DNA from 3 places in the Paenibacillus sp. BK720 genome. Region 3 is predicted to be linked to each of the others. Evidence: riboswitches for the same ligand, from Rfam matches in the RefSeq annotation. Region 3 holds a riboswitch; each other region holds the start of a gene.
The links. Region 3 has a riboswitch for cyclic di-AMP ahead of FHT67_RS12720 (amino acid permease). Riboswitches for the same ligand answer to the same signal wherever they lie in the genome.

Region 1: linked by a shared signal. The riboswitch ahead of FHT67_RS23080 (hypothetical protein) and the one ahead of FHT67_RS12720 (amino acid permease) in region 3 are both predicted to bind cyclic di-AMP.
Region 2: linked by a shared signal. The riboswitch ahead of FHT67_RS17685 (TrkH family potassium uptake protein) and the one ahead of FHT67_RS12720 (amino acid permease) in region 3 are both predicted to bind cyclic di-AMP.

What each region holds. Positions count from the first base shown of each region.
Region 1 covers NZ_JAASRQ010000006.1:287,981-298,593, forward strand. The annotation lists gene FHT67_RS23060 (DHA2 family efflux MFS transporter permease subunit) at 1-1,306, opposite strand, end outside; gene FHT67_RS23065 (aldehyde dehydrogenase) at 1,468-2,844, opposite strand; gene FHT67_RS23070 (lysoplasmalogenase) at 2,933-3,577, shown strand; gene rlmN (dual-specificity RNA methyltransferase RlmN) at 3,692-4,762, opposite strand; cyclic di-AMP (ydaO/yuaA leader) riboswitch at 5,197-5,391, shown strand; cyclic di-AMP (ydaO/yuaA leader) riboswitch at 5,502-5,685, shown strand; gene FHT67_RS23080 (hypothetical protein) at 5,808-6,227, shown strand; gene kdpF (K(+)-transporting ATPase subunit F) at 6,407-6,484, shown strand; gene kdpA (potassium-transporting ATPase subunit KdpA) at 6,518-8,197, shown strand; gene kdpB (potassium-transporting ATPase subunit KdpB) at 8,243-10,252, shown strand; gene kdpC (potassium-transporting ATPase subunit KdpC) at 10,278-10,613, shown strand, end outside.
Region 2 covers NZ_JAASRQ010000004.1:482,369-492,981, reverse strand. The annotation lists gene uvrC (excinuclease ABC subunit UvrC) at 1-376, shown strand, start outside; gene FHT67_RS29720 (hypothetical protein) at 407-877, opposite strand; gene FHT67_RS17695 (hypothetical protein) at 983-1,471, opposite strand; gene FHT67_RS17690 (CPBP family intramembrane glutamic endopeptidase) at 1,637-3,229, opposite strand; cyclic di-AMP (ydaO/yuaA leader) riboswitch at 3,480-3,641, shown strand; gene FHT67_RS17685 (TrkH family potassium uptake protein) at 3,713-5,053, shown strand; gene FHT67_RS17680 (potassium channel family protein) at 5,071-5,733, shown strand; gene FHT67_RS17675 (LysR family transcriptional regulator) at 6,104-6,982, opposite strand; gene FHT67_RS17670 (succinate dehydrogenase cytochrome b558 subunit) at 7,306-7,977, shown strand; gene sdhA (succinate dehydrogenase flavoprotein subunit) at 8,005-9,762, shown strand; gene sdhB (succinate dehydrogenase iron-sulfur subunit) at 9,765-10,523, shown strand.
Region 3 covers NZ_JAASRQ010000003.1:140,264-150,876, forward strand. The annotation lists gene FHT67_RS12660 (TatD family hydrolase) at 1-436, shown strand, start outside; gene FHT67_RS12665 (hypothetical protein) at 548-835, opposite strand; gene FHT67_RS12670 (ADP-ribosylglycohydrolase family protein) at 977-1,873, shown strand; gene FHT67_RS12675 (cold-shock protein) at 2,043-2,243, shown strand; gene FHT67_RS12680 (cold-shock protein) at 2,322-2,528, shown strand; gene FHT67_RS12685 (hypothetical protein) at 2,568-2,864, opposite strand; gene FHT67_RS12690 ((2Fe-2S)-binding protein) at 3,014-3,835, shown strand; partial or broken gene FHT67_RS12695 (SDR family oxidoreductase) at 4,093-4,260, shown strand; gene FHT67_RS12700 (SDR family NAD(P)-dependent oxidoreductase) at 4,276-5,019, shown strand; gene FHT67_RS12705 (hypothetical protein) at 5,142-5,420, shown strand; gene FHT67_RS12710 (PdaC/SigV domain-containing protein) at 5,514-6,629, opposite strand; gene FHT67_RS30670 (hypothetical protein) at 7,206-7,511, opposite strand; cyclic di-AMP (ydaO/yuaA leader) riboswitch at 7,800-7,987, shown strand; gene FHT67_RS12720 (amino acid permease) at 8,141-9,967, shown strand; gene FHT67_RS12725 (MMPL family transporter) at 10,146-10,613, opposite strand, start outside.

The DNA.
Region 1 (10,613 bases), on a different contig from region 3:
TCGCTTCAACCATCAGCTTTGCAATCCTCTTCGTCAGAATCGTGACGAGCAGCGCTACCGCAAGCGAGCTGATTACCTGCTGCATGGCGCTCGTAAGCGAAGTAACCCGGCTGACCAGCTCCCGCGGCGTCTTGTTGATCAGATGGGAATTCAGCGGCATCATCATAAGCCCCATTCCCGAGCCGGCCATGATAAGCGGCAGCAGCAGATCCTCTCTTCCCGTATGAATATCGAGATTCGAGTATTGGAAGATGGCGCCCGAAACAAGGCTAAGCCCGATAACCACCAGCCAGCGGACCCCGATCCGGTCAAACAAATAACCGCCGATCGGCATCATGCAGGCCGATGCCAGCGCTTGCGGGAACAAGGTAAGGCCGGTGTCGAAGGCACCGTAGCCGCGGCCCTGCTGAAGAAACTGCGGCAGCAGGAAAATCGCTCCGAAAAGAGAGAACTGAACAATCCACTGCACCACAATGCCAAACGAGAAATCAACCGAGCGGAACACCCGAAGATCCAGCAGCGGATGCTTCGCGCGCAGCTCTACGATAATAAAGACGATTAGCGCGATGCCGCCAACGATAAGGCCGGAGAGCGTTTTGTCCGAAGTCCAGCTTTCGGCGCCTTGGTTAACGCCATAGGATAACGCCGCGAAAGCGAGCGGCCCCAGAATCATGCCGGGAATATCTAGTCCCGCAAGCTTCTTGGTCGCCAGCTTCGGCAGTTTCCATAAGCCAAACAATACGCTGATAATGCCCACGGGCAGATTGATCAGGAAGATCCAGCGCCAGGAGTGGTACTCGACGAGCCAGCCGGAGAGAATGGGGCCAATGGCAGGCGCAAGAAGAATCGGCACGCCCAGCATCCCCATGACCTGCCCCACCTTGCTCGGCGGACTCAGCCGGTAAACATACGCCATCGCGACCGGCAGCACGAATCCGCCGCCAAGCCCTTGAATAACGCGGAACGCAATGAGCGTTTGCGGGTCGTTCGGCAGCGCGCACAGGAGCGAGCCTAACGTAAAGAGGATGACCGAGGTCAGAAAAACCGTTTTGGCGCCGAACCGGTCGGACAGCCAGCCGGCAAGCGGAATGACAGCCGCTTGCGCCAGCATATAGCCCGTTACGGTCCATTGCAGAGTGGGAAGCTGCGTATGGAAATCCTCTACGAGCTTCGATAAAGCGACATTCATCGCCGTTGTATCGAGAATAACCATAAAGCAGCCGAGAATAATCGCGACAAGCGGGAGCAGGATGCTTTTCATGCTGAATTCCTGCTCCTGCGAATGATCGTTTAACCGTTGTTCCATCCGTATAACCTCCTACATGGAATACACCATTACGCCACAGGATGAGGGGACAACGGCTGCCAGTAATGGTTGTTTGCTACCCCATGTTACTGAGCAAACCAGCCTTTAGTCAAATAAATTTTTTACAAATAAAGTTAAAAACTTTTATGACGGATGCGCCTCTATTTCATCAGCCTCCGAATGATCGAAAGACCACCCTTCGCCGACGGATAACGGAAGGCGAAATCGAACCTGGTCGTTTGCTTCAGCACGCTTTTCATATGGGAGAAGGTCTTGAAGCTGTACTCGCCATGATAAGCACCGAGCCCGCTCTCGCCCACGCCGCCAAACGGCAAATACGGCGTTGCCAGATGCATGAGCGTATCGTTGATGCATCCGCCGCCAAACGGCACGGCTTCGGTCACCCGCTTCTGAATAGCCGCGTTCTCGCTGAACAGATAGAGGGCAAGCGGCTTCGGACGCGCATTGATTTGGTCAATTGCTTCTTGCAGTTCGTCATAGACAAGGACAGGCAGAATCGGGCCAAAAATCTCCTCCTGCATGACCGGCATATTCCAGTCCACGCGGGTTAATACGGTAGGCTCGATCCGGAGCGACATTTCGTCTGCCCCTCCGCCCATGACAGCCTCCCCTTCGCGAAGGAAGCCAGCGAGCCTTTGAAAATGGCGCTCCGATATAATTTTGCCGTAATCCTTATGATCAAGCGGACTCTGGCCATAGAACCTCGTTACCGTTTTGCGAAGATGCTGAAGGAATTCCTCCAGAACGCTATGGTGCACAAGCGCGTAATCAGGCGCGATGCAGGTCTGGCCGGCATTAATAAATTTGCCGAAGGCAAGGCGTCTCGCGGCCAGCTTGAGATTGGCGTCATGATGCACAATAGCCGGGCTTTTGCCCCCAAGCTCGAGCGTAACCGGCGTCAAATGCTTGGCCGCGGCGGCCATGACCTGCTTGCCGACGTTAACGCTGCCCGTAAAGAAAATTTTATCGAACGGCAGGTCAAGCAGCTCTTTGCTTACTTCGACCCCGCCTTCCATAACGGTTATGTAAGAAGGATCAAATGTATCCTGAACAAGCGAGGACATCACCTCCGACACCGCGGGCGACAGCTCCGACGGCTTCAGAATCGCCGTATTGCCCGCCGCTATAGCTCCCACAAGAGGCGCCATCGCGAGCTGGAACGGATAGTTCCACGGTGCGATAATAAGCGCGGTGCCAAGCGGCTCCGGCACGATGTACCCCTTGCTGCCCATGTGGGTAAGCGCCGTTTTGACCTTGGCGGGCTTCATCCACCGCTTCAGCCTCTTCTGCACGAAAGAGATTTCTTTGAGAACCAGTCCAATCTCCAGCATATAGGACTCCTGCTCGCTCCGGTTCAGGTCAAGCCGAAGCGCCTGCATAATCGCATCCTCGCGTTCCGTAATGGCTTGGCGCAGCTTGGCCAGCTGCGCCAGCCGGAATTCGAGACTCCGGGTTGCCCCCGTCCCGTAATAATGCCGCTGCTTCTCCAGCGATTGTTGAGCTGTATTCATGTTCATATTCATGCGATACCCCGCCTTTTCGATAGGAATCCAGACTTGAAAAACGAAATTCTATGCTATAGTTAGGAAAAAGGAGCGATGCCGATTGAATAAATTGCTGCCTGCCCTTATTCTGCTTACGGGCTTGCTTTACATTTTTATCATTCCCGCTGAACCGCATGCCGTCAAGCTAATTTTCAAAGCGATTCCGATGCTGCTGATTATCGGTTACGCTTACTTGCAGCCCGCGCGAAACGGTAAGCGGTTTCAACGGATCGTGCTAACCGGTCTTGTCTTCTGCGTGATTGGCGATGTTACCCTGGGTAACTTTATCGTAGGACTGTCCGCCTTTTTAATCGGCCATTTGTTTTATTTAAGCGGGTTTTTCGGACAATGGAGGTTTTCCTTCCGGCGGCTCGTCACGATTGTTCCGATCGGAGCATACGCCGTTTATATGGGGTATGAGCTTATGGATGCTCTCGCAAAGTCGGGAGACGACGGTCTCAAACTCCCCGTGCTTGTCTATGTAACCGCCATTTCGCTGATGGGCTGGTCGGCCATCATGTCCGGCAACGCATGGGCGGTTGCGGGCGCCTTGCTGTTTATGGCTTCCGACTCCATTCTCGCCTGGAATAAGTTCGTCTCGGATGTGGCAGGCTCGGATATCCTCATTATGACAACTTACTATGCCGCGCAGATTTGCATTGCGGCCTGCATCGGTTACCGAAGCCGCACCGCTCCCGCAAGATGAAATGGCTTCGCCGTCCTTAGGCGGAGGAGCGCGTTTCATTCCGGATTATAGACCCTTGGAATTGCAAAAAGCCATGATCCCGCGATCATGGCTTTTATTATGCCGTGCCGGTTGTTAGCCGGCTTTTTCCTTGTTCATCTGCTTGCTGCGCAGCTGGCCGCAAGCCGCGTCGATGTCGGCGCCATGCTCGAGGCGGACGCTGACGCTGACGTCTTGTTTTTTGAGCGTATCGTAGAAGCTCTTAATGGAATCGTTCTCGCTGCGCTGGTATTGGCTATGCTCGTCAACCGGATTGTAAGGAATCAGGTTCACGTTCACGAGGGAGCGGCGGCGGTCGCCCACCAGCTCGGCAAGCTCAAGCGCATGCTCCGGCCGGTCATTCACGCCCTTGAGCAGAATATACTCCAGCGTGATGCGGCGGTTCGTCCGCTCCAGATAATAATCGATCGCATCCATCAGCTTCTCGATCGGAATCGCACGGTTGATCTTCATAATCCGCGTCCGCAGTTCATTATTAGGCGCATGCAGCGATACGGCGAGATTCACCCCTTGATCCTTGTCGGCAAATTCTCTGATTTTATCCGCGAGGCCGCTTGTCGATACCGTAATATGGCGCGGTCCGATAGCCAGGCCTTTATGATCCTTCACCGTTGTAAGGAAGTCGTTCAAGTGAATAAAGTTATCGAATGGCTCGCCAATACCCATGACAACGATATGGCTGACCTTCTCGCCTTGACCCGCTTCATCAAGATGGAGCTGGATCTTCATGATCTGCTCGACAATCTCGCCGCTTGTCAGGTCCCTGCTCTTCTTCAAAAGGCCGCTCGCGCAGAAGCTGCAGCCGATGTTGCAGCCAACCTGCGTGGTTACGCAGACCGACAGGCCGAACTTATGGCGCATCATCACCGTCTCGATCAGGTTGCCGTCATCCAGCTTGAGCAGCAGCTTGACGGTGCCGTCCTTCGACACCTGCTTCGTATGCTCGACCAGCGTCTGTATCGCAAAGTTCTCCTCCAGAAGCTTCACGCAGTCCGGATGAACCTCGGCCATGTCCGTAAAGCTAGTAACCCGCTTCCGGTACAAGTATTCCCACACCTGAGTCGCACGGAACTTTTTATGCCCCCGCTCGCCCAGCCATGCCGTTAATTGATCTAAAGTAAATCCATATATGGATGGTGTACTCATCGTTATTCCTCTTTTCACAAACGCGGCGGAAACCGCATACTGCTCCTATTGTCCCAAAATTAGCTGACGAAAACAAGGGGCGAAAAAGTCCAATCCTTCCATTATACGCTCATTCCGCCCTCTTATCTCATTCTCTCGTCTAACTCGCGCACTTATTGTACCGCTCCAGTTTCCTGCGTGCACCGCCCGCTGTAAGACGGTTTTTCCGTGTTATTTAGTCTTTCCAGGCAATCCAATTAGGCTTGCCTAAACCTAAATTTCGCAACGAATTATAGCATTCGCGAGATTTAGAGTCCAAGAAGGAGCATAGTAGAGTTCCCTTTCAATGTAAACGTTCTAACCAAGCTCCTTGTCAGAATTAGACAATATGCCGCCCCCACGGTTCATTTACAACCTCGACCGGCAGGCGTAATATACGATTCAGCAATTGATTGAAGTAGCAATCGCTGAGTTTCCGTTAAGGGAAACGGGGGAACCAATCGATAAGCGGCATCGCAACGGTGTGAGAGCCGGAGCAGCTTGCTTATCCGGGGTGAATCCGGGAAAAGGCTGCGCGCGGCCGTACCCGGTAGGGCGACTCTCACCGTCCGAATCCGTCAGCTAACCTCGTAAGCGATGAAAATGCTGCTGCTTATGGCAGAGGCATTTTCCAGGTAGAGAGGATGATGTGATCTTGTGACCTTAAGGGGCCGCGGGGATCTTTCCTCTGCGGCTATTTCTGATGCCCATTTTTAATCAACTGTCTTTATCGCTTAATCCCCTACACGGGGGAACGGGGGAACCAATCGGACAGCCGGCTGCACGCAAGCCAGCTTGTCCACGGGGTGAATCGCCAACGCGGCTCTAATCGGGCTTGTTGGCGTAGGGCGACTCTTACGCCCGAATCCGTCAGCTAACTTCGTCAGCGTACCAAGAGAGGCAACGATGATCGTGAATATAGGCGCGGTTTATTTTGTGCTGCGCTTATAAGCCGCGTGAAGAGTCCCTCTTCCGCGGCTTTTTTGTTTGTCGTTGATTCCTCTAACGAAAAGAGGAGCGTAAACACATGGTCGACTATATACTCGTCTCCGCACCCAACGTGCAAGGCGAGGACTTTATTAAACAGCTGCTACGCCGGCACATTCCGTTTGCGGCCATCGTGAACAATAAGACCGAGTATGAGCGGATGCTGGAGCTTGGCGTGACCACGGTCATCGTCGTCAACACAACGGATGAAGCCACCTGGCGCGTACCGGAGCTGCCGGTCGGCCGGATCTTTTTATTCGAGAGAAGCCTGAACTTATGCTGCCGTTATATCCAGATCTGCCGCAGCTGGACGTCGAAATCGATCTGCGTCGTTACGGACAGTGCAAACCCGCGTCTGATCTACAAAGGAATGGGCGCGAATGATGTTATTCATTCAAGCCATGCGGATACGTCTTTTCTAATCATAAACGAACTCATGGCAAGCCAAGATAATCGGTAAAGGACATGCTAACCAGACAAGAATTGCCCCAAATGGCACCTGACGGCCATGCGGCAATTCTTTTAGGAGGAATATACGATGCAGGATATTTATATGGTGCTGCTGCTGGCAGCGATATTCGTACTCTTCGCCGGCTTTATGCAATGGTGCGACCGGGCTATTCAAGAGGAGGATAAGCGATGATTGTCACGTTAGTGCTTGCCCTGTTTCTCTTTCTCTACTTAGTTTATGCCTTGATCAACCCGGAGAAATTCTAAACCCTAATCGATCGCTGGGAGGCCGCAATGGCAATGGATATTTTACAGCTCATCATCGTGGTTGGCGTGCTTATTCTGCTCGTCAAACCGCTCGGAACCTACGTGTATCACGTGTATTCGGATCAACCGAACCGGATCGACCGCGTTTTTGGCGGCATCGAAAGGTTCATCTATAAGGTAATCGGCCTGAAGTCGCGTGAGGGCATGACTTGGAAAAAATACGCGCTGAGCTTCCTGCTCACGAATATCGTGCTTGTCGCGATCAGTTATTTGATTCTGCGCCTGCAGGGCAGCCTTCCGGGCAACCCGAACGGCATTGGCGCTATGGAAGAATCGCTTTCGTTCAATACCGTTGTCAGCTTTATTACAAATACGAACCTGCAGCACTACAGCGGCGAGACCGGTCTGTCCTATTTCTCGCAGATGGCCGTCATTATGATGATGATGTTCACATCGGCGGCTACCGGCTTCTCGGTTGCGATTGCTTTTATCCGCGGCTTAACGAGCAGGGGCAGCACAATCGGCAACTTCTTTACCGATTTCGTGAAATCCCATACGCGGATTTTCCTGCCGCTCGCAACGCTTATTACGCTGGTGCTTGTGGCGCTTCACGTGCCGCAGACGCTGCAGCCTAACGTTACGGCAACAACGCTGGAAGGAGCAGCGCAAAGCATCGCCATCGGGCCGGTTGCTTCGCTTGAATCGATTAAGCATTTGGGTACCAACGGCGGCGGCTTTATGGGCGCCAACTCGGCGCATCCATTCGAGAATCCAAGCCCGCTGACGAACGTGATCGAGATTTTGTCCATGTGGGCGCTGCCTGCATGCCTTCCTTATGTATACGGCAGGTTCGCGGGAAACCGCAAGCAAGGCTGGGTTGTGTTTGGCGCGATGATGTCGCTGTTCCTGGTATTCCTTGCAACGGTCTACACGGCTGAGCTGCATGGCAATCCGGCACTGAACAACCTTGGCGTAGACGCCTCGCAAGGCAGCATGGAGGGCAAGGAAGTCCGGTTCGGCATTGCCCAGTCCTCCCTGTTTACGGCGGTGACGACGGCAGCCACTACAGGTTCAGTTAACAACATGCATGATACGCTGACCCCGATCGGCGGTCTTGTCCCGCTGGCGGAGATGATGCTGAACGTCGTGTTCGGCGGCAAGGGCGTCGGGCTCGTCAATATGCTGATGTATGCCATTCTTGCCGTGTTTATCGCCGGTCTGATGGTTGGACGGACACCGGAGTTTCTCGGTCGGAAAATCGAACCCAAAGAAATGAAGCTGATCGCGATCGCGATTCTCGTTCATCCGTTTATCATTTTGGCGCCAACCGCCATTGCTTTCCTGACGGATCTTGGCCAGGGTGCCATTACGAATCCGGGCTTTCACGGCATCTCGCAGGTGCTCTATGAATACACCTCTTCGGCTTCGAATAATGGCTCCGGCTTTGAAGGCCTTGCCGACAATACGCCGTTCTGGAACATGACGACCGGTCTTGTCATGCTGCTTGGACGTTATATTTCGATGATTGCCATGCTTGCCGTAGCCGGATCCCTGGTCCGCAAAAAGCCCGTACCGGAGACGATTGGCACATTCCGGACAGACAACGTGCTGTTTGGCGGGATTCTAGTAGGAACCGTAGTGATTGTCGGCGCGCTTACGTTCCTGCCTGCCGTTGTACTTGGACCTATTGCAGAGCATTTAACGATTCGCTAACGGATAAGGATGAGGTGAATAACCGTGACCACACAACGCAAATCCATGCTGACCTCGGCGATTATAAGTCGCGCGGTAAAGGACAGCTTTCTGAAATTAAATCCGCTCACCATGATGAGAAATCCCGTCATGTTTGTCGTCGAGGTCGGTACGCTTGTCGTCCTGCTGATGACGATCTTCCCCGGCTACTTCGGAACGGAGGGTCGTATCGGATTCAATCTGACGGTCTTTCTGATCCTGCTGTTCACCGTTTTGTTCGCTAACTTTGCGGAAGCGCTGGCCGAAGGACGGGGCAAAGCCCAGGCGGATTCGCTCAAGAAGAGCAAAAAAGATATTACGGCAAACAAAGTGACGGGCCAGACGACTAAGCAGGTGTCGTCAACCGAGCTCCGTAAAGGCGATATCGTCGTCGTCTCCGAAGGAGAGATGATTCCCGGCGACGGCGAGATCATCGAAGGTCTTGCCTCTGTCGACGAGTCGGCGATTACGGGTGAATCGGCACCGGTGATCAAGGAAGCCGGCGGCGACTTCAGCTCGGTAACGGGCGGTACCCGCGTTGTCAGCGACCGGATCAAAGTCCGGATCATGAGCGATCCCGGCGAGTCGTTTATCGACCGCATGATCTCCCTTGTGGAAGGCGCGAAGCGGCAAAAGACGCCTAACGAGCTGGCGCTGAACACGCTGCTGACCAGCCTGACGCTGATCTTCCTGATCGTTGTGGTAACCCTGGCTCCAATCGCCAAATATGTTGGCGTTGTGCTTGATATTCCGGTGCTCATTGCCCTTCTTGTCTGTCTGATTCCTACGACTATCGGCGGTCTGCTGTCAGCCATCGGGATCGCCGGCATGGACCGCGTCACGCAGTTTAACGTGCTGGCCATGTCCGGCAAAGCGGTGGAAGCAGCCGGCGACATTAATACGATGATTCTGGATAAGACCGGCACGATTACGTACGGCAACCGAATGGCAAGCGACTTCCTGCCTGTCAAAGGCGTAAGCGTCCAGGAGCTTGGCGAATGGGCAGCCGTCAGCTCCGCCAAAGACGAAACGCCGGAGGGCCGTTCCGTCCTGGAGCTGATGAAGACCAAGCAGCTGAGTTATCCTTCCTCTCTTGCCGAGAACGCTGAAGTCATAGCGTTTACGGCCGAGACCCGGATGAGCGGTCTGGATCTTCCGGACGGACGGAAAATACGCAAAGGCGCCGTTGACGCCGTGAAGAAATGGGTAGCTTCCCAAGGCGGCACCGTCCCTTCCGATCTTGACGCTACCGGCGAAGGAGTTGCCGTGCTTGGCGGTACCCCGCTCGCTGTGGCGGTTGATAACCGCATCTACGGCATTATTTATTTGAAGGATACCGTGAAGCCGGGCATGCAGGAGAGGTTCGAGCAGCTGCGCCGCATGGGGATCAAGACGATTATGTGTACCGGCGACAACCCGCTGACAGCCGCAACGATTGCCCGTGAAGCGGGAGTTGACGATTTTGTGGCGGAGAGCAGGCCCGAGGATAAAATCGCGCTGATCCGCCGCGAGCAGGCGGAAGGCAGCCTGGTTGCGATGACGGGCGACGGGACAAACGACGCTCCCGCGCTTGCCCAGGCCGACGTTGGCCTTGCCATGAACAGCGGTACGGTCGCAGCGAAAGAAGCGGCCAACATGATCGACCTGGATTCCGACCCGTCCAAAATTATCGAAGTGGTTGCGATCGGCAAGCAGCTCCTCATGACGCGCGGCGCGCTGACAACCTTTAGCATCGCGAACGATATCGCCAAATATTTCGCCATCATTCCGGCCATGTTTATGATCGCGATCCCTCAGATGGACGCCTTGAACATCATGAAGCTGGGTTCGCCCTCTTCGGCCATTCTGTCCGCGCTTATCTTTAACGCGATCATCATTCCTCTGCTCATTCCGCTCGCCATGCGCGGGGTGCAGTACAAACCGATGAGCGCGTCGAAGCTGTTAAGCAAAAACCTTCTGATCTACGGACTTGGCGGCGTCCTTGCCCCGTTTATCGGCATTAAGCTGATCGACCTGCTTGTTCATGTATGGATCTAGACCGATCTGAAAGGAAGAGATAATCATGACGAACTCCACATCTTCATCGGGATCTAACGGCTCTCTCTTTATGATTGCCTTAAGAGCCGGTATCGCGTTTATTCTGATATGCGGCATTATTTACCCGCTAGTGTCAACCGGCCTTGCCCAGCTGCTCTTCCCGCATCAGGCGAACGGCAGCATGATCAAGGATTCGAACGGCCGGATTATCGGCTCCTCCTTGATCGGGCAGAGCTTTACCGACCCTGCGTATTTCCAAGGAAGGGTATCGAGCATCGACTACAAAGCGGAAGCGTCCGGCTCGAACAACTACGCGCCTTCGAATCCAGATATGCTGCAGCGGACAAAAGATTCGATTGCC
Region 2 (10,613 bases), on a different contig from region 3:
TCCGGTTTGCGGACTCGTAAAGGATGCGAAGCATAAGACGGCCCAATTGATGACCGGCGACCCGCCGGAAGTGGTGCCGCTGCCGCGCGACAGCCAGGAATTTTATTTGCTGCAGCGGATTCAGGATGAAGTCCACCGGTTTGCGATCTCCTTCCACCGCGAACAGCGCGGCAAGTCAATGATCGCTTCCCAGCTGGATGCGATTCCGGGGATCGGGGAGAAGCGCCGCAAGCTGCTGCTCAAGCATTTTGGCTCGATCAAGAAGATTAAGGAAGCTTCCATCGAAGAATTTAAGCCTCTTTCGATTGGCGAGAAGCTGGCTTCGCAAATTTTAGCTGCTTTAAACGAAGAGGTAAAAGAAAAAGAAACGGAATGAATTTTTCATCCCGTTTCTTTTTTTCATTCTTTAATTGCCTTTGCTTTTATCTTTGCCTTTGCTTTTATCTTTGCCCTTGCCTTTTTTGCCCGATTTGTTCTCTGCTCCGGCTTCGGTTGCCGCGCCTGCGCTGCGTCCGCCGCCAGGACTTTGGTTGCCGCCGGTGCGGTTGCCGCCGCCAGGGCTTTGGTTGCCGCCGGTGCGGTTGCCGCCGCCAGGGCTTTGATTGCCGCCGGTGCGGTTGCCGCCGCCAGGGCTTTGATTGCCGCCGGTACGATTGCCGCCGCCAGGGCTTTGATTGCCGCCAGTGCGGTTGCCGCCGCCAGGGCTTTGGTTGCCGCCGGTGCGGTTGCCGCCGCCAGGGCTTTGATTGCCGCCGGTGCGGTTGCCGCCGCCAGGGCTTTGGTTGCCGCCGGTGCGGTTGCCAAGGCTCTTGTTAGCTGCATCGGGGTTTTGTTTTTGATGCTTCTCGTTATTATTGTTTTTGTTTTTGTTTGGCAAATCTATCACTCCTCTTAAACGTAGTACTAGATTATATGAAGGATGATAGATTTGCGTCTGTACGAAAGTGGATATAAATGCGAAATGGTTCCTTGTCCGGTGCTTTTAAAGAGCGATGCTCGTAATTTTGTTCAGCGGGACATAAACGAGGTAAGTGGTTTTGTAGTTGAAGGCAGAGAATGTAGCATGCCCGTTCTTAAAGCCAGCCCATTTCGCTTTATCCAGATCCTTTCCGTTATCCAGCGTAACGCGGTGAATAACTTGTCCGAGCGACAGCTTGCTAAGGATGCCATAAGCATATTCAGCATAACTTTTTCCGTTTGATTTTTCTTCCTTTTTATACGGAATTACTGAATTGTCGCTGCAGCCCGAAGATTTGTGCTCGCATTTGCAGCCATTTGATTTGTGTGAATAGCCGTACGATTTTTTGCTTGAAGACTTGTGTTCATGGCAATCGTTTTTCTTGCCGCCCGATGTGTTCTTTTTCCCGGACGATTTGTGACGGCCGCTTGACTTTTTGCCCGACGACTGTTTCTCATAGCATTTACTGCCTGAGCTCTGTTTGCGGTCATAACCGCTGATTCTTGCAATCAATCCTATCACACTCCATATATTGGTATAATAGATTATATTAAGGTGGACAGGATTCCTCTTGGACAAAATGACCGTTTCTATTAAATGGGCTCTTTGCGGTACCGGTAAAACGCAAAAAAGGAATGTATCTTTAACAGATACATCCCTTTTATAAAGAGAAATCGTTCAGACCCGTATAAAACGCCGGCCATGCCAGTACTTGATAACCCACGCGACGATAACAGGGAGAACAGCGTAGATAAGGGCAGCGGTAATATTGACGCCTCCTCCAACGCCGACCAGCTCGAAGCCCATGATAAGGCTGTCCAGTATGGCGTGGGTGAACACGGCGGTTATAAAGCCGTAGCGGAGAAAGATAAGACAAAATACCGTTCCCAGAATAACCAGCTCTACGATACGCGTATAGAACGGGAAGATCGGATAGCCGACATGCCCCAGCGCCCACATGACCGTGGGAATAAGAGTGGCGATAAACGTATTTTTAAACCATTTCTTGAATAGAGCAATGCCGAACAACCGGAATATCGCTTCTTCGGAGATGGCCGCGCACCAGGCCATCATTGGCATCAGCCACAGCATATCCGTATTGTACGCAGATTGCGTAGCATCGCTGGTTGCCCAAGAACCGGCAAGAAACTTCATGGCGACCATAATAATCGCTTGCGCGCCGAGAATAATAGCCGCAAAGAGATAGGAGAGGCCAACGCTGCGCCATACATGCTCGCCATAGCCGCGTTCGCGGAATCCCGGCCATAACGGCCGTTTCTGCGAGCGCCACATCCCGTCGCCGGCGACAAGGGCGAAGTAAACGGCGAGGCCAACCGGAATCAGCAGTACGACGGTAATCATGACGGTAGCCTTCATCTCGGCATCCGACCGGCTCTGCTCGCCCAAGGTTGCCAAAATGCCGTCGAGTACATTCAGATTGTTATAAATGTAGAAGAAGATAAACACAAGGCTGATAAATACCCCGCGTTTAAAAGTCGTGTGTCCTCTGTACAGAATCGCGTATATAAGCGACAAGACAAGGGAGATAAAGCACATGTACGCCAGGCTGACCACAGACAGCGCGCTGCCCGTCTTTTTCTGGCCTTCCACATAAGCGACGTAATCAGCCGGAGCCTGGAATGCGGGCTTGTACCTGGTGATCACAGGTTTATCGTCGATAAGACCAACGCCGATAATCAGTTCGAGAGAAGCGTCTCCAAGCGTATAACCGGTTGGGTGAAGAACCGCGTCACCTTGGTCATTTCTATACAAGCTGTCCAATTCTTCAGGCCGGAATCCTTTTGTTTCGGCAAAAGCCTTCGCTGACGTTTGAACCAACTGGACATTCCCGGCAGATTGACCGCCAAGCCAATGCCAGCCCGTGATGCCGCCGTTTGTCATATGGACGTAGACGTAAGCCTTGGTGCCGTCCTCCAGCTCCAGATTGACCTGGAACGTATCGGTCGGGAACTTGGCTTCGTATTGATCCTCGAACTTGCCAAGCAGATCTTCCTTGGAGAAATACCCGTTTGCCAGACTGTCGGTCTGATAAATCGCATGGGCGGCTACGGCCGTTTTGCCGAACTGTTCCTGGACGAACGTTTTCGCGGTGGACTCGGCTTCGCTTTTTGCGATAACCTTAGGTGTAGAGCTTGAGAACAGCTGGTCCCCGGCTGCAGGGCCGAATTGGGTAAAGATAAAAATAATTGCGCCTGCAACAGCAGCCCACAAGAACCTTTTCCAATCATGAGGAGCGATGGAAGGGATCATACAAAACCTCCATTTCGAATTCAGACGATGCTTCGCTACAGTTACCATACCATTATTAACCTGATTTATCCAATGCGGGCGAAAGCGGAGGATGCAAACGGAAAGCGGTGAAATAAGGACTTGCAGCCAGCAAGTGACCATTTGCTTTATAGCATTGCCTATATTTGAACGAATTCCGCCTAATTATCGCTTAGGCTCATTTTGATCGTTTCCGTCCTTAAGGCGTATAATCGTTAACGTCATATAAATCGAATCGTATCAGCCGAATTTCGTTATTGAAAACGGGGGAACCAAACCGCTGTCCGGAGCCATCCGCCAGCATGGGGTGAATTTCGAGCATTCCGCTTGAATAGGGCTGCCTTTCCAGGCCCGAATCCGTCAGCTAACCTCGCAGGCTGTGTGGAACAGGACTCATCCGGCATGGGAGTTCCCGTGCTTTTTTTTATGCCCAAATGTTGAAAGGTCCATTAAAAGGAGAAAACAATGACCAAATACCTCAATATCTTGAAGTGGTCTCCGCCAAGGATTCTTGTCTTTGGGTTTGCGATGATCATTATCATTGGAGCGATACTGTTGTCGATGCCCTTTGCCTCCAATGACGGATCGCGCCTGCCCTTTATCGATGCGCTGTTTACAGCGACATCGGCGACCTGCGTCACCGGCCTTGTTGTTGTCGATACGGGTACATACTTCTCTACCGCCGGCAAGATCGTCATCCTTTCGCTGATTCAAATCGGCGGGTTAGGCTTTATGACCATGGCCACGCTGATTGCGCTGGTGCTGCGCAAGCGAATTTCGCTTAAGGAACGGCTCATTCTGCAGGAAGCGATGAACCAGACGAGCATGGAGGGCATCGTTCGTTTAATCCGCAGGGTTATCTTTTACTCCTTGACGATTGAGCTGGTTGGCGCGGTGCTGTTCGCCGTCCGGTTTGCATTTGATATGCCGCTCGGCCGAGCGGTTTGGTACGGGGTTTTTCATTCGATCTCCTTCTTTAACAATGCGGGCTTCGATATCTTCGGCCATTTCCGCAGCTTAACGATGTATGTGGGCGATCCGCTCGTTAATATCGTGTCGATGCTGCTTATTATTTTTGGCGGATTAGGCTTTGTGGTCATGGCGGATTTGCTGGAGTTCCGGAAAAACAAACGGCTTTCGCTGCATAGCAAGGTTGTTCTATCGGCAACCGGCATTCTGATTGCCGTCGGTGCCCTTGTTATCTTTGTTTTCGAGTTTTCGAACAGCATGACGCTGGGATCCCTCAATTGGGGCGATAAAATACTGGCTTCCTTTTTCCAGTCCGTTACGCCAAGGACGGCAGGGGCCAATACGCTGGATTATACCCAGCTCCGGCAGGCTACCGTATTTTTCACCGTTATTCTGATGTTTATCGGCGCATCTCCGGGCTCCACGGGCGGGGGAATCAAAACGACGACCTTTACGACTATGGTTGGGGCGGTTATCGCAATGATCCGCGGGCGGGAGGATATCGTTCTCTTCCATTACAGGCTTGGGAAAGACCGGATCTTTAAGGCGCTTACGATTACGATGCTGTCGCTGACGCTGGTCATATTGGTCACGATGCTGCTGTCCACAACGGAAGACCAGCAGTTTCTGAAAATTTTGTTCGAAACAACGTCGGCGTTCGGTACCGTTGGCCTCACGACGGGCATTACGCCCGAGCTGACGTTTTTCGGCAAGATTGTCATTGCATTAACGATGTTCGCCGGCCGGCTTGGTCCTCTGACGCTTGCTTACGCGCTTGGACCAAAAACAGAGAAAGAGCTGTACCGGTATCCGGAAGGCAAAATTACGATTGGATAGGGGAATAGGGAGCAGGAATGAAGAACAATCAATTTGTGATCGTAGGCTTGGGACGGTTTGGCTCGAGTCTCGGAAGAGAGCTCATTAAGCTGGGCTACGAGGTGCTTGGAATCGACCGGGACGAGGAAGCCGTTCAGGAGATGAGCAATGTGCTGACCTATACGGTATCGGCCGATTGCACGGACGAAGAGACGCTGCGATCGCTAGGCGTTCGTAATTTTGACTGCGGAGTGGTGGCGATTGGCGATGACATCCAGGCCAGCATACTGACGACTATATTATTGAAGGACCTGGGCGTGAAGCGGGTTGTGGCCAAAGCCATGAGCGAGCTGCATGGACGGGTGCTGGAGAAAATCGGCGTCGACCGCGTTATCTATCCGGAACGGGATATGGGCATCCGGGTTGCCCATCAGCTTGTCTCCCCGAATCTGCTTGATTATATCGAGCTGTCGAAGGAGTATACCATTGCGGAGCTTTCGGTGCCGAAATGCCTGAACGGCAAGTCGCTTCAAGATATGAACCTGCGTGCCCGGTTCGGATGCAGCATCGTAGCCATTAACAAGCCTTCCGGTATTATTATTGCTCCTACGGCTATGGATGTTGTGACGGAAAAGGACGTTATGGTCGTGATCGGAACAAACGACCAGATTGAACAGTTTGAAGAAACCATAATCAGGTGATGATAAGGACAGTGGGCGCGGTTAGCGTTCTCTGTCCTTTTTTTGCTCGCTGGCTGGCAGAGGTGGTGGGGAATGGAAGGGGCGGGATGGCTCCGCGGGACGGGGTATCTCTTCCGGCCGCTGTTGTCATTCCTTTGCTCTGAACAGGTTTACATAGATGCAGCAAAGGAAGTGACAAAGGCGAACGCTTCGCTCCTCCAGAGATACCCCTTTCCCGCCTCGCGCCGCACCCATCCATTCCCCCTCGCGAGGGAATGAAAAAGGACAGTGAAGCGCTAAAAAGCGCAAGCCACTGTCCTCCCTTGCGGGAGAGAGAAGAGAGAAAGGCAAAAGAGAAAGACAAGTGCGAAAAGATTAAAAGCGCCCCTCTTTACTGACCGAGCTCCGAGATCCATCTGCGGACCGCCGGATGAAGATCGGAAGGGTCGTTGTGGATGAGACAAGTCGTTCTCTTGGTTTCTTCAAGCTCGCGGATGGGGACAACGACAAGTTCGTTGTCGGCTAATAACTGCTTGCGCATATAGGAATGCGGGAGCAAGGTTGCCGCGCGGCACGTATGAAGCAGACGGACGATAGCCTCGAAGGAATCGATTTCCATCCTGACATCCGGCTGAAGATGGTATTTGGCGAAAACCTCGTCGGTCAGCCTGCGATACCAGGTTCCTTTGGAGAACAAGATCATCGGCAGCCCGTTTAAATCTTCTATTGAAAGAGGCTCTTCATGCGTAACGGCAACGCTGGTCGGTATGACGAGCAGCAGATGATCGTCGAACAGCGGCACGCAATGAAGCTGGGAGTCCTCGATCATGGAGGCGACGATGGCGATATCCGCTTTGTTGTCCCGGACAAGAGTGACAATCTCGTGGGTTTTCCCGGTTACGGCCTTGATGTCGAATTCCGGATGACTGGCGTTTAGCGTCTTGATGAAATCGGGTAAGGTTGTTTGCAGCGTCGTTAAGCTGGCCCCAATCGTAATGGAGGTACGTCCCGCCGCGGTGTATTCGGCGACGGAATCCATATAACGGCGGTGCAGCTTGCGGAGGTTTACGGCATATTCGTAAGTCAATTGGCCGACGCGGGTCAGTTCAAGCCTTTTGCCTACGCGCTCGAACAGCTTGGCGCCAATCTCTTCTTCAAGCTTGGCCAGTTTGCGGGATAAAGCCGGCTGGGACAAATTAAGCAGCGCAGCTGCCTTGTTCATGCTGGAATGCTCTACAATAGATGCAAACATATGAAATTCTTCGATCATTTTGGTCTCCCCGATCGCTTATGTGAATTGGTTATAATAAATTATAATAAATATGCAATTCCATTATAAGCTCAAAAGGAGTAGGATTAAAAGGGTGGCATACACGGAACGTTCACAATTTTCATAGCCCTCGCAATGCAATGTGAAGCCTAAGCTCCGAAGTCCTAATATTTTGCGGGGTTCAATAAAAGTCGAGAAATGAAACTTTCGCAAATGGTGTCGACTTTTGTTGACGGACTTAATAGCCGGGGGTACAATGTAGAATGGTTTGTCAACAGTAAAAATGTCATGGAGCGACCACAGTCTGGAAAGGAGAAGTATCAATGAAAGGAAATTCGTACTACTGGCGCAAGCTTCACTCTCTGCTTGGGGTGATTCCGCTGGGTGGATTTATCATCGTGCATGCCCTGGCCAATTTTCAGGCGTATGAGCGCGGGCCGGAAGGCTTTACCAGAGCGGTTCATTTTATTAACGGCCTGCCTGTCGTAACGCTGCTCGAGATCTTCGGCATCTATCTGCCGATTTTGTTCCACGGTGTTTACGGTTTGTATATGGCTTATCAGTCGAACCTCAACTCGGGACGTTTCAAATATGAACGTAACTGGGCGTTTACGTTGCAGCGTATAACGGGGGTAATCACGTTTATCTTTGTTATCTGGCACGTGTTCGAGACTCGCGTGCAGGTAGCGCTTGGCAATGTAACGCATGAAGAGCTTGGCTCGACCATGCATAATATTGCAACTAGCCCTGCTTTGTTCATTCTGTACCTCATCGGTATTCTGGCTGCGGTATTCCACTTCAGCAACGGCCTCTGGGCGTTCCTGATCAGCTGGGGTATTACGGTCTCCCCGAAAGCTCAACGGGTTTCGGCGAATATCTGCATGGTAATCTTTGTGCTTGTAGCTGCGCTGTTCATCCTGTCCCTCGTAGCATTTATGGGTGACGAATTCAAGGAAACGGCAAGTGCCGCATTGGCATTGACCAATATCGGTTAGTAGTATTTAGACAAGGAGCGAAACGTTATGGCTAAAAATAAAATTATCGTCGTTGGCGGCGGTCTTGCGGGCCTTATGGCAACCGTTAAAGCGGCGGAAGCGGGCGTGCATGTGGAACTGTTCTCCCTCGTGCCGGTGAAACGTTCCCATTCCGTTTGCGCGCAAGGCGGCATTAACGGCGCTGTAAATACAAAAGGTGAAGGCGACTCCCCTTGGGAGCATTTTGACGATACCGTTTACGGCGGCGACTTCCTCGCGAATCAGCCTCCGGTAAAAGCAATGTGCGAAGCCGCGCCTGGCATTATCCACTTAATGGACCGAATGGGCGTAATGTTCAGCCGTACGCCGGAGGGTCTGCTTGACTTCCGTCGTTTCGGCGGCACGCAATATCACCGTACGGCGTTCGCGGGCGCAACAACCGGCCAGCAGCTGCTGTACGCCCTGGACGAGCAAGTTCGCCGCTGGGAAGCAGCCGGTCTCGTAACGAAATACGAGCACTGGGAATTCCTTGGCGCCGTACTGGATGACGAAGGCATCTGCCGCGGTGTTTCGGCGCAAAGCCTGCGCACGATGGAAGTACATACTTTCGTCGGCGACGCCGTTATTCTCGCATCCGGCGGTCCTGGTATCATCTTCGGTAAAACAACGAACTCCGTTATCAATACGGGTACAGCTGCATCCGCTGTATATCAGCAAGGCGTTCATTACGCAAACGGCGAATTTATCCAAATCCATCCAACGGCTATCCCTGGCGACGACAAGCTGCGCCTGATGTCCGAATCCGCACGCGGCGAAGGCGGCCGGATCTGGACGTACAAAGACGGTAAGCCTTGGTACTTCCTTGAAGAGAAATATCCGGCGTACGGCAACCTTGTTCCGCGCGATATCGCAACACGCGAAATCTTCAGCGTCTGCGTTGACGAGAAGCTTGGCATCAACGGCGAGAACATGGTTTACCTTGACCTGTCGCATAAAGATCCGAAGGAGCTTGACGTTAAGCTCGGCGGCATCATCGAGATTTACGAGAAGTTCATGGGCGACGACCCGCGCAAAATCCCGATGAAAATCTTCCCTGCGGTTCACTACTCGATGGGCGGCATGTGGGTTGATTACAACCAAATGACGAACATTCCTGGTCTGTTCGCGGCGGGCGAATGCGAATACCAATACCACGGCGCGAACCGTCTTGGCGCGAACTCGCTCCTGTCCGCTATCTTTGGCGGCATGGTTGCCGGTCCTAAAGCCGTTGAATACATCAAAGGCCTTAAGAAATCGTCTGAAGACATTTCCTCATCGGTATTCGACCGCGAGAAGAAACGTCACGAAGACAAGTACAACAAGATCCTCGGCATGAACGGTACCGAGAATGCTTACGTTATCCACAAAGAGCTTGGCGAGTGGATGACAAACAACATGACGGTTGTACGCTTCAACGACAAGCTGCAGCAAACCATTGACAAGATCAAAGAGCTGAAGCAGCGTTACCAAAACATCAATATCAACGACTCGCTCAAATGGAACAACTCCAGCGTAGCGTTCACGCGTCAGCTGTGGAACATGCTTGAGCTTTCCGAAGCGATGACGCTTGGCGCTTTGCTCCGCAACGAAAGCCGCGGCGCGCATTACAAGCCGGACTTCCCGGACCGTAACGACGAGGATTTCCTCAAAACAACGAAAGCGACCTGGACGCCTGAAGGTCCGCAAATTTCGTATGAGGATGTCGATACTTCCCTTATCAAACCGCGTAAACGCGACTACACAGCCAACAAGAAGAAAGGAGAATAACAATGGCTCAAACGACAGCAACAAAAACCGTAAAGTTCGTTATTACCCGTCAAGACGGACCGGACTCCGCGCCTTATACCGAAGAGTTTGAAATTCCTTACCGCGCCAACATGAACGTAATCAGCGGCTTAATGGAAATTCAGCGTAATCCGAAAAAAGCGGATGGCGGAAACACGGCTCCGGTATGCTGGGAATCCAACTGCCTTGAGGAAGTGTGCGGTGCCTGCTCGATGGTCATCAACGGCAAGCCTCGTCAGGCCTGCAGCGCGCTGATCGATAAGCTGGAACAGCCGATTCGCCTCGAGCCGATGCGCACATTCCCTGTCGTGCGTGACCTTGTTATTAACCGCGAGCGCATGTTCAATGCGCTGAAACGGGTTAAAGCATGGATTCCGATCGACGGCACGTATGATCTGGGCCCAGGCCCGCGTCTGGCAGAAGAGAAGCGCCAATGGGCTTACGAGCTGTCCAAGTGTATGACTTGCGGCGTCTGCATGGAAGCCTGCCCGAACGTTAACGACCGCAACAGCTTTATCGGTCCGCAAGCAATCTCCCAGGTCCGCCTCTTCAACGTTCACCCTACAGGTGAAATGAACAAAGCTGAACGTCTGGAGACGCTGATGGAAGACGGCGGCATCGAAGGCTGCGGCAACTCGCAAAACTGCGTGCGTTCGTGCCCGAAAGGCATTCCGCTTACGACTTCGATTGCTGCAATCAACCGTGATACTACCAAACAATTGTTCAAAAAATGGCTTGGCTAAGAAGGATGCCCTCCGCGCAGGCGGGGGGTATTTCTTTTGCTTATTTGATAATGATAACTATTATCATTATAGTAATGGAGCTAACGTTGA
Region 3 (10,613 bases):
GCAGATTCGTCTGGCGCTTGAGCTGGATATGCCGTTGTTCCTTCATGAACGGGAGGCTTCGACGGACTTTGTTGGGATGTTGAAGGAGCATGGCGTGCAAAATGCAGTCGTGCATTGCTTTACCGGTACGCTGCAGGAGCTGAAGACGTATCTGGAGATGGGCTGCCATATCGGGATTACGGGATGGATTTGCGATGAGCGGAGAGGCAAGCATCTCCGGGATCTGGTGCGGATTATTCCGCTGGACCGGCTCATGATCGAAACGGATGCGCCGTTCCTGACGCCGAGGGATTTGAAGGAGAAGCCGAAGGACGGAAGGAATGAACCGACTATTCTCCCGCATATATTGCAGGCGGTTGCGGAGTGTATCGGGAAACCGGCGGATGAAGTGGCACGGGCAACTACGCAGACGGCGAAGGCCTTTTTCCGCATCTAAGCATAGGGAAAACGAAGCGCAGGGCTTCCCATGGCCGACGCTTCGCGCTTATTACCGTCTTTGAAACTTGAAACCTACCCCTTACGCCTGATCCCTAAGTCAAAGGTTTTCTCATTTTCTTTTATACCACTTGGCCCACTCGTCAATAACCTCTTCTCTAGTCATTGCCAGGTCTCTTGGCCATCGGGATGTCTCCCATTCTTGAATAGCTTGTTGCTTCGTTTTATAGAAGCGGTAATCGCAAATATTCCATGGACAGTACAGCTTCCGGTACCATTTTCCGTTTGAAATGTCGACGACGAAGCGGCGTACGGCCTTTGCGGCTTGTCTTTTAGCCCATACGGCATTTGGTGTACGCTGTTCCGTCCATGCAGGCGATTTCTTGAAACTTCTGCTCATAACGCTCTAACCTCCTTAGGGGGAAGCTAGAGGCCGTCTAAAGTCTTCATGGGTCACCTCAATTCAAAGCTTGTTACGGATTGCCTATAATAACGCACCGGATAGGAAAATGTTTCTTAGATAAAGGAGGAACATCTCGTTATGGATCTGTTCAATAAAATCAAAGGCGGGTTATATGGCGTTGCTGTTGGAGATGCGCTTGGGGGAACGACGGAATTTATGACCGCCCGCGAGATCAAGCATCAATACGGTTACCTAACCGAAATCATCGGCGGTGGGGTATGGCAGCTTGCACCGGGCGAAGTGACGGATGATACGATGATGACATTATGCGTGGCCGAGGGGATTCTGGATAATCCGGCAGCTCCTGTGGAGTCGATTGGACGGCATTTTCTGAACTGGCATCAATCCAAGCCCAAAGATATCGGGAACACGATTCTTCATGCTTTTCACAATTACGAGGGAAATTGGTTCGAGGCGGCTTTCCTGACGGATCTGGATCTCGGACAAAGCGGCGGCAACGGTTCGTTAATGAGATGTCTGCCTGTGGCTCTGGCTTACCGGAAGCTAACGGATATCGAGCGGGTGTCCAGACAGCAGTCGAAAATGACTCATTACGATGAAACATGCAATGAGGCTTGCATCATCTATAATCGAATAGCTTACCGGCTGCTGCAGGGCGAGGAGCTGAAGCATGCCATACAAAAAGAAATTACCGGCACCAAATACGAGGATATGCTGACGAATGCACCCAACTGCGAGCCGAGCGGTTATGTGGTTCATACCTTCCGGTGGGTTCTTCATCTTCTTCTTCATTCCTCGAGCTTTAGCGGGGTCGTGCAGGAAGCAGCCAATTTAGGAGGAGACTCGGACACCATCGGCGCTATTGCCGGCGGTCTTGCAGGTATCGCTTGCGGCTATCCAGAAATCCCCTCTAATTACTCGAGTGTTCTGCTCGTTAAGGACCGATTAGATGAGATTTCAGAACGTTTGTACCGTATTCGAAATTATTTTCCTAATGGATTCCATTGGTATTAGCTATTTCCATTTGGATGTGCTATAATGAATTTATTAAACGTGACCTGAATTCACATCTCGTAGAGGGTTATTTTTATCAAAGGAAATAATCCTGCACGATATGTGAATTTTTTATTTTTTGAACAAAATAAGAATGTCATGTAAATCATATACAAGGTGGTAATTGAACATGGAACAAGGTACAGTTAAATGGTTTAACGCAGAAAAAGGATTTGGCTTCATCGAAGTTGAAGGCGGCAACGACGTATTCGTACACTTCAGCGCTATCCAAGGCGACGGCTTCAAATCCCTTGACGAAGGTCAACGCGTTGAGTTCAACATCGTACAAGGCAACCGTGGTCCTCAAGCGGAAAACGTTGTAAAACTGTAGGATTACGTAAAAAATGCCCCGGACTTCAAGGTTTGGGGCTTTTTTCATTATTACAGATCAGAGGAAAGAGGGATATGAATGTATTCTCGGAAAAAGACGGCTGAAGAACTGCCTACTGAATTAACAGTGGTATGGTCATGCTCTAGCGAGCAATGCAAGGGATGGATGAGGGATAACTTCTCATTATCCGAAGCTCCCGTGTGCTTCCTATGCCAATCCCCGATGATCAAGGAAGAACGAATGCTGGCTGTGGTGGCGAATACGAGCTACAGCTATCAGAAATAGAAGAACGAAAGCATCTCCTTAGCCGGGAGATGCTTTTTTTCATGTCCGGGCCGCCCCGCGCCCAATCCCCGCAACCATCCGCGCGATGCCGTACACCATCAAGTACCCCGTGCTAATGATAAAAGTCGGCGATCCCAGCACCGAGTGGATCTCGGTCATGTAGATGGTATTGTCCATAATGGTCCGGGTGGCGGATGTGGCGATAACGGTGGAGGCCAGGAAGATGGCGATGGCGGCGAGACCGCCAAGGACGGATTTGCCCGTCTGGCTCCGGTAACTGATCCATCCGACAATGGCCGCGGCTATGGCGAGCCCTGCTCCGATGATAAAGATCATAAGGTTCACCTCTACCTACAGCTTTAGGCAAAAGGGCGATTCTTATGCGGTTCTAAATTGACAGCGATTATGAGAATCGTTATCATATAAGAGGATTCTTTACATAGGATGAAAGAGGCAGTCTGGCGGGCCGGAGGCCTAGGGAAATCATGAAACGGAGGTCGGAGACGTTGTTCGATTTTAGTCTCGTAAAGATGTATTATCATATTTCGCCCGAGGGGGCGGAGCATCCGATTTACGATATACCGGCAACGGGCTTTTTTGACCCGGCCACCCTGCAAGAGGCGCTTCAGCGAAGCGGGGAGACGGTACAGGCGATCTCGAATGCGCTGCCGGCGTCGTTCATCGGAACTTCCCTGTGCAAGGTGAGCATCGTACAGCTGCTGTTCGCTTCGATGTATAATCAGCTGCTCGATATGTACCCGGACAATATCAATTACCAAGTGGAGATGCATGACGATCATGCCCATCTTGGTTATAAAATAAAAGAGCTACGCTCCATTCCGGTGCCAACGGAGCCCGAGGAACGCAAAGCCTTCCTGCTTCAACACTGGGCGGAATATTTCACCAATTTCGTTACGCCTGCGATTGAGGCGATTGCCGAGGCCGGTGACTTGAAGCCGGATGCGATCTGGCAGCAGTTCGGCGGCCAGCTCAAGATGACGCAGGATTTTATCGCGGAGCACATGCAAATGCCTCAGCTCACGGAGCAATTCCTGGCGGACGGCAAGCTGCTTGCGGAATTCCTCGATCCTGCCTTGTTCAACCGCAGACGCAATCCTTATTATCTTGCGAATCCGCGTTACGTGGAGAACCCGTATAAGCCGGAGGAGAAATGGCTCATTCCCTCTTCCTGCTGCATGTACGACCGCCGCGAGAACGGAACCAAATGCTACACATGCCCGCGTATGACGAGCGAGGAGCGGGAAGCGAGAAAATGCGAAATTCTCGCGGAAGCCGCAGTGCACTAATCTCTTCTTCGGCAAAAAAGAGTATCTTCCCGGTTATCCCGGTGAAGATACTCTTTTTTCATTTATCCGTTATCCGCTCGCAGGTAGGAGTGCTCGCTATTGAGCAGCTTCTTCAGGTCCCCGAATTTGACCTTAACCAAGGAATTACTGATGGTAATGGTACCCACCAATGAAAGTAGAATGACTAAGCTTTGCGGAAGCGGGTAGCAATATCGATCAGTTAGGGTATTTCTGGTAATTAAGTAGTTGAAAAAGCTGCGCTCCGGGCGATGACGAAGGATGCAGCGATGGAATTTGCCATTCACGGCGTACGGGTCAACTCGATTCATCCGGGGTACATTAATACGGCTATGCTTGAATGGGCTCCAAGATGGTTTTCGATGGAGGCGCAATGGCTAGATAAGCAATTATTTATTCTTATATAAGAGGTGGCTTTCATGATGCGTTTCGAAAACAAAGCAGCAATCGTTACCGGCGGAGCAAGCGGCATTGGGGAAGCGACCGTCCGTGCATTTGCGGCCGAAGGAGCGAAGGTTGTCATCGCGGATTTCTCGGACCGCGGCGCAGCGGTATCCGAAGAGCTGAACGGTCAGGGCTTCGATACCCTATTCGTAAAAACAAACGTAGCCGAAGAAGCAAGCGTTAAGGCGATGGTTGCCGCAACGGTGAAAAAATACGGCAGGCTGGATATCCTGTTCGCGAATGCCGGCATTGGCGCGCAAGGCGTTACCCATGAGCTGTCCATGAAGGACTGGCAGCGCATGATCGACATCAATCTGACAGGCGTTTTCCTGTGCGATAAATACGCGATTGACCAGATGCTGAAGCAGGGCACTGGCGGCGTAGTCGTGAACTGCGGCTCGATTCATAGTCATGTAGCCCGCAACACGATTCCGGCTTATTCGGCGGCGAAAGGCGGCGTGAAGCTGCTGACGCAAAGCACGGCGATTGCTTACGCGCAGCAAAATATCCGCGTAAACGCCGTTTGCCCGGGTTATATCGATACGCCGCTTATTCAAGGCGGCAGCGAAGAGGCGCGCCAATATCTGATTAATCTGCATCCCATGGGCCGTCTCGGCAAGCCGGAGGAAATTGCGAAGTCGGTTCTTTTCCTCGCAAGCGAGGACGCGTCTTTCATTACGGGTACGACACTGACCGTAGACGGCGGTTATACGGCGCAATAACGATCAATGGCGGCGACCCCCCTATCCATTTGGTTAGGGGGCTTTCTATGCGGGTTTTTGAATCTGGCTCCCGGAATGGTACAATAGTCCAAGAATTTGAAATTCGAGGAGCTGTAATAACCATGAGCGAACTGAATGAACAAGAATTGGTGAACTATCTGGCGGAGAAGACCAAGGTATCGGCTGATACGATCAGCCTGGTGCTGAAGCACGAGCAGGCTTTTATCGATAAGGCGCAAAGCTCGGCTAAAGGTCAAGTGATCGATATCGACAGCGATGAGCTGGTCGATTATGTGTTGAAGCAGCGCGACGTGAAGCTGGACGAAGTAACCGTCGAGAAAATTCTCGATATGGAGATGGATTATCTCGTCGAGAACGGCTTTGCGGAGCATGAAGACTAATCGGTTAACCTAACGCCGTAACGAAGAAGAAGGCCATCTGCCCGTTTGGGGCAAATGGCCTTTTTATGTTCCCATGTTATTGCGATACAGCGGCTATCCTTTAATCGTTACCGAATTATCGCTTGTATTGTTCTTCAGATCGAGGTGAAGAATTTTGCTGAAGAATTCATCCGGCACATAGAGCGAGCCTTTCATTAATTTAGGCGCGGCAAACAGCTGAACCGGAGCCATTTTGTTAATGGTGTAGCTGTTTTTGCTTACGGTTACCAAAGTCCATTGCGCATCGCGGGAGATTTCCGCGCTTTGCGTTTTGTTGCTCCATTTTACCTTGTAGCCCAGCGCCTCCGCAGCTTTACGAAGCGGAATGTAATGGGCGCCGTTCGGGCCAGCCGTCAGATCCTTGGTGGACAAGGTTAAGGTTGGGCCGACCGATGTGGTGGCATCCACCGGAATGTTGATGATTCCGCCGGCATAAGGCGCAATCTCGTATTGCTGGAACACCAGATTGACGATACCTTTGCCGTCAACGAAATAAGTATGATCAGCACCGATTTTGAACGTTGTCATGGCGTCCGGGAAGAAGTTATCCGGGTTTTTGCTGATGGCGTAACGCACCGCGCTGTTGGCTGCCGCAAAGCCGCCGTCGCCAAGCGCCTGCTCAAGCGTCAGCTCGGCAGCCTGCTGGCTGTTTACGATATTGTAGCCCTCTACGGCAGTACCGCCATGGGCGCCGCCCATGTACTCGTAAGTAGACACGGTGAACGAGACGATGCCTTTCGCGGCCGTGCTTCCGTCGGCTTTCAGCTCGTAGGCTACGTTAAGCTCATAAGCACGGAACGGATAATCGTTCTCTGCGGCGGACTTTTTGTCATCGGCCGCCATAGCCTTTAGCTTGTCGATTTCTTTGGTCGCTTTTTCCTCGATGGTGGCGTTTAATTTATCTTGATAGGCGGTATCGAGCATACCGCTGATCACAGGAACGGAGATTTTTACGGTAAGCAGATCGGAGGTTTCCTCAATTACTTTCGTTGTTACTTTAACGGCTTGCGTATCGGGAAGCACTGCGCTGATTGGCACGGTTGTGATCGGTTCGTAAGTAACGGCAACAGGTGCGGCAGTAGATTCCGCTGCCAGGGCAAGCGCGGGAGTATAGGCAAGCAGGCAAGAGCCGGCGACGGCAATAGTAAGCATTTTGAAAGGTTTTTTCATGATGGATGGCCTCCTCAATATAGGTTCGGAAATTGAAATCACCAAGTAGACGGATGAGTGTATCGAAAAGTTTCATTGCTTAACTAATTTATATTCCGGCCGATCGGAGACGTCTCCTCCCAAGGTGATCGGTATCCATCGGGCGTCTTTAATGGTAAATTCGCTTTAATGCCCCGAGTAGTTAAGGCCGTTAACAATCTTGACTGTTTTAGCCAGGAACTCGTGCGAGAGCAAGAAGGGCGGAATCCGTTTAAGCAAAAGCATCAAATAGATCTCTTCGTAGGCAAACCCGAGATTGGGGTAGAACGATGAGGCCTCTTGTATATCTTTAACCAGCAAAACGATGGATGAACCCGTAAAAACCTATTTAAATCCAATCTAGCCTTGTCAGATTAAACGGTTGAAGAGCGGCAGGGCCGGAGCGTAGCGAAAGACATGCTCGCTGAGAATCGCAGCGCTCGCCTTTTTATCCGGATTTCTACCGCACAGCGGTATATTCAAGGAAATCAGGGTACAACAGCGATCGAAGGAGCATGTCTTTTGCGCAGCGACAATGCCCGCCAATCACTACGCTATTCAAGCAAATAGCCGATTGACGTAACCAACACCGGGGCTGCCGCAGGCGAAGAGGTTGTCCAGCTGTACGTACGCGATGTTGTCGGCGAGGTTGTCCGCCCGCTGAAGGAGCTGAAGGGCTTCCGGAAGCTGGCTATCCAGCAAGGCTAGACGCAGACGGTAACGTTTGAGCTTACCGAGGAGCAGCTTCGTTATTACCATGCGGATTTGCAGCTGAAGAGAGATGCGGGCGAGTTCCATGTCTTTGTGGGCCCTAACAGCCGCGATGCGGAAGCCAAATCGTTCCGTCTTACGAAATAAAAGCAAAAAAAGCGCGGGCCAGCCACAGGCAGGTTTGCGCTTTTTTTGCTTACAGCGACTTTAATAGAGCATGCCTATCAGATAATAGCCAATCTCCACTGACATATCAGGGATTATCTGCCGATTGCAAGGTAAAAGAAAGCATGGCGGTTTATTTCGGACATTCCGAGAGCGAACTAAATATGTATCCGCATTCATGAGCGGAAAACAGACTAATCTGCCCTTTTTCGCTTGTATATCATGGTTTACAGGAAAGGGGAAACGGGTCTATGATCAAATCTGCAAAACTTCATATGTTCGTATTCGCTGAGTTTCCGTTAGAAACGGAAAGCAGGGGAACCAAATGCGATAGGCAGGAACGTTTATGCTTGTCGCCGGGGTGAATCGGCATGCCGGCCGCAATGTTGCGGCAGCAGGCCGTAGGGCGACTCTAGACGCCCGAATCCGTCAGCTAACCTTGTAAGCGTTGATAGAGAGGGTGAACTTCGGTTATTTACGGGCCGCGGGAGGATACTCTGCGGTCTTTTTTCTATGCGTAGAAAAATGAAAAGGTGGTTACATTAGCACTGATAAGTGTTTGAGTAGCCAAGTATCCAGGTATTAGATGTTTAACTTCAACTTTGGCGGTGACCTGTGTGTTTACTCTTATCAAAAGATTACTGATCGGGCGTCCCCTCAAGTCCACGGAATTAGGGGAACAGAAGCTCATTAAGACGAAGGCGCTTGCGATCCTGTCCTCGGATGCCTTATCATCCGTTGCTTACGGGCCAGAGCAGATTTTGCTCGTCTTGATGACCGTTAGCGCAGCGGCGTTTTGGTATTCGATTCCGATTGGTGTCGGGGTGCTGGTCTTATTAACGGCACTTATCCTGTCTTACCGGCAAATCATATTTGCCTACCCGCATGGCGGAGGAGCGTATGTCGTATCGAAGGAAAACCTCGGGGTATTCCCGGGCCTCATATCCGGCGGCGCTTTGCTGGTCGATTATATTTTGACCGTAGCGGTAAGCGTCTCGGCGGGCACGGACGCGATTACGTCGGCTTTTCCAAGCCTGCATGAGCATTCGGTACTGATCTCTATCCTGTTTGTCCTTTTTATTACGATATTAAACCTGCGGGGCGTGACGGAATCCGCGTCTATCCTTGCTTATCCCGTTTACTTGTTTGTGCTGGCGATTGTTGTCATGGTCATTGTCGGCTTGTACAAAATCGCCGCCGGCGACGTATCGCCTGCGCTTCACACCTCGTTAGGCACGCCGGTTGCGGGCATCAGCCTGTTCCTGCTGCTCCGTGCGTTTGCATCCGGCAGCTCGGCCCTGACCGGGGTTGAGGCTATCTCGAACGCCATTCCGAACTTCAAGGATCCGGCGCCGAATAATGCGGCCAAGACGTTGCTGGCGATGGGCGGCCTGCTCTCGATCCTGTTCTCGGGCATCGTGTTCCTCGCTTACTACTACGGCGTCTCCCCGAAGGAAGACGTGACGGTTGTATCGCAGATTGCCGAAGGGATATTCGGGCGCCATACGATGTATTATTTTATCCAGGGTACAACGGCGCTTATCTTGATCCTGGCGGCGAACACCGGTTATTCCGCCTTCCCGCTGCTTGCGGTTAACCTGGCGAAGGATAAATTCATCCCGAGAATGTTCACGGCACGCGGTGACCGTCTCGGTTACTCGAACGGCATTATCAGCTTGGGGATTCTGTCCATCATCCTGATCGTTGCGTTCCAGGGCAAGACCGAGCACCTCATCCCGCTGTATGCGGTTGGCGTATTCATCCCGTTTACGCTGTCGCAGACGGGGATGCTGGTCAAATGGTTCCGCCAACGGCCGAAGGGCTGGGTCGGCAAGTTCACAATCAACTCGATCGGCGCCTTGATCAGCTTTATCGTAACGATCATGTTCTTCCTGACGAAGTTCGAACAGGTATGGTCGATTCTGATCTTCCTGCCGCTTATTATTTTCGTCTTCCACCGGATCAAGAAGCATTACGAAGCCGTGGGCGAGCAGCTTCGCCTCGCAACCTGCGAGCCTGTGATGCCGATAGAAGGCAACGTGATGATTTTGCCGGTTTCGGGGATTACGCATGTGGTGGAGCATTCCATTCTGTATGCCAAGTCGCTGAAGGCGGAACAGATCATTGCCGTGTACGTTCCTTTTGAGAAAGAGGATGAAGCCATCTTCGAAGAAAAGTGGGAGAAGTTCCAGCCGGATGTCCGGCTTGTAACCCTGCATTCGCCTTACCGCTCGATCTCGAATCCGCTCTTCAAGTTTATCGATACCGTGCAGCGCAAGGCGAGCGAGAACAATTACCAGGTAACCGTCATTATTCCGCAGTTTATTCCGAAGAAGGGCTGGCACAACATTTTGCATAACCAAACGAGCTTGATGCTCCGTGCCCAGCTGCTGTACCGCAAGGATGTCATCATCACTACCGTGCCTTACCATTTGAAAAAATAGCGAAAAGCCTCGGTCCCGTCGGGACCGAGGCTTTTTTAATGGTGCAGATTGGGTTAGCTTAACGATGCCGCGCATCGTTAAGGCGTTGAAAAACAGCCGAAATTGCGCGCAAAGCGCAGATTTGGGCCAGCTTAACGATACCGCGCATCGTTAAGCAGACGGCACCCGCCCGGGCGGGTTACAACTCCGCTTCCTTAACGGAAGCGGCTCTTTGTTTCGACGGCCAGAATACCCCTTTGCCGATCCATACCGTCAGCGCCGGTACGAGGAAGGAGCGGACGATAAACGTATCGAGCAGAACGCCGATGGCGGTCACCGTGCCGAACTGCACCAGTACCTGAATCGGCAGCGTCGCGAGGACGGCGAAGGTACCTGCAAGAATGATACCCGCGGAAGTAATGACCCCGCCGGTCTGTGCAACGCCCTCTACGATCGCGCGGTTAAGCGGCATCGTTTTGCTCTTTTTCCAGATGCTCGACACCATAAAGATGTTGTAGTCCTCGCCCAGCGCGACCAGGAAGACGAAGGCGTAAAGCGGAATCAGACCTTGAATCGCTTCGGCGCCAAACAGGTAATGGACGACAAGCCAGCCTATGCCTAAAGCGCTGAAGTAGGAGAGAAGCACGGTGCCCATCAAGTAAAGCAT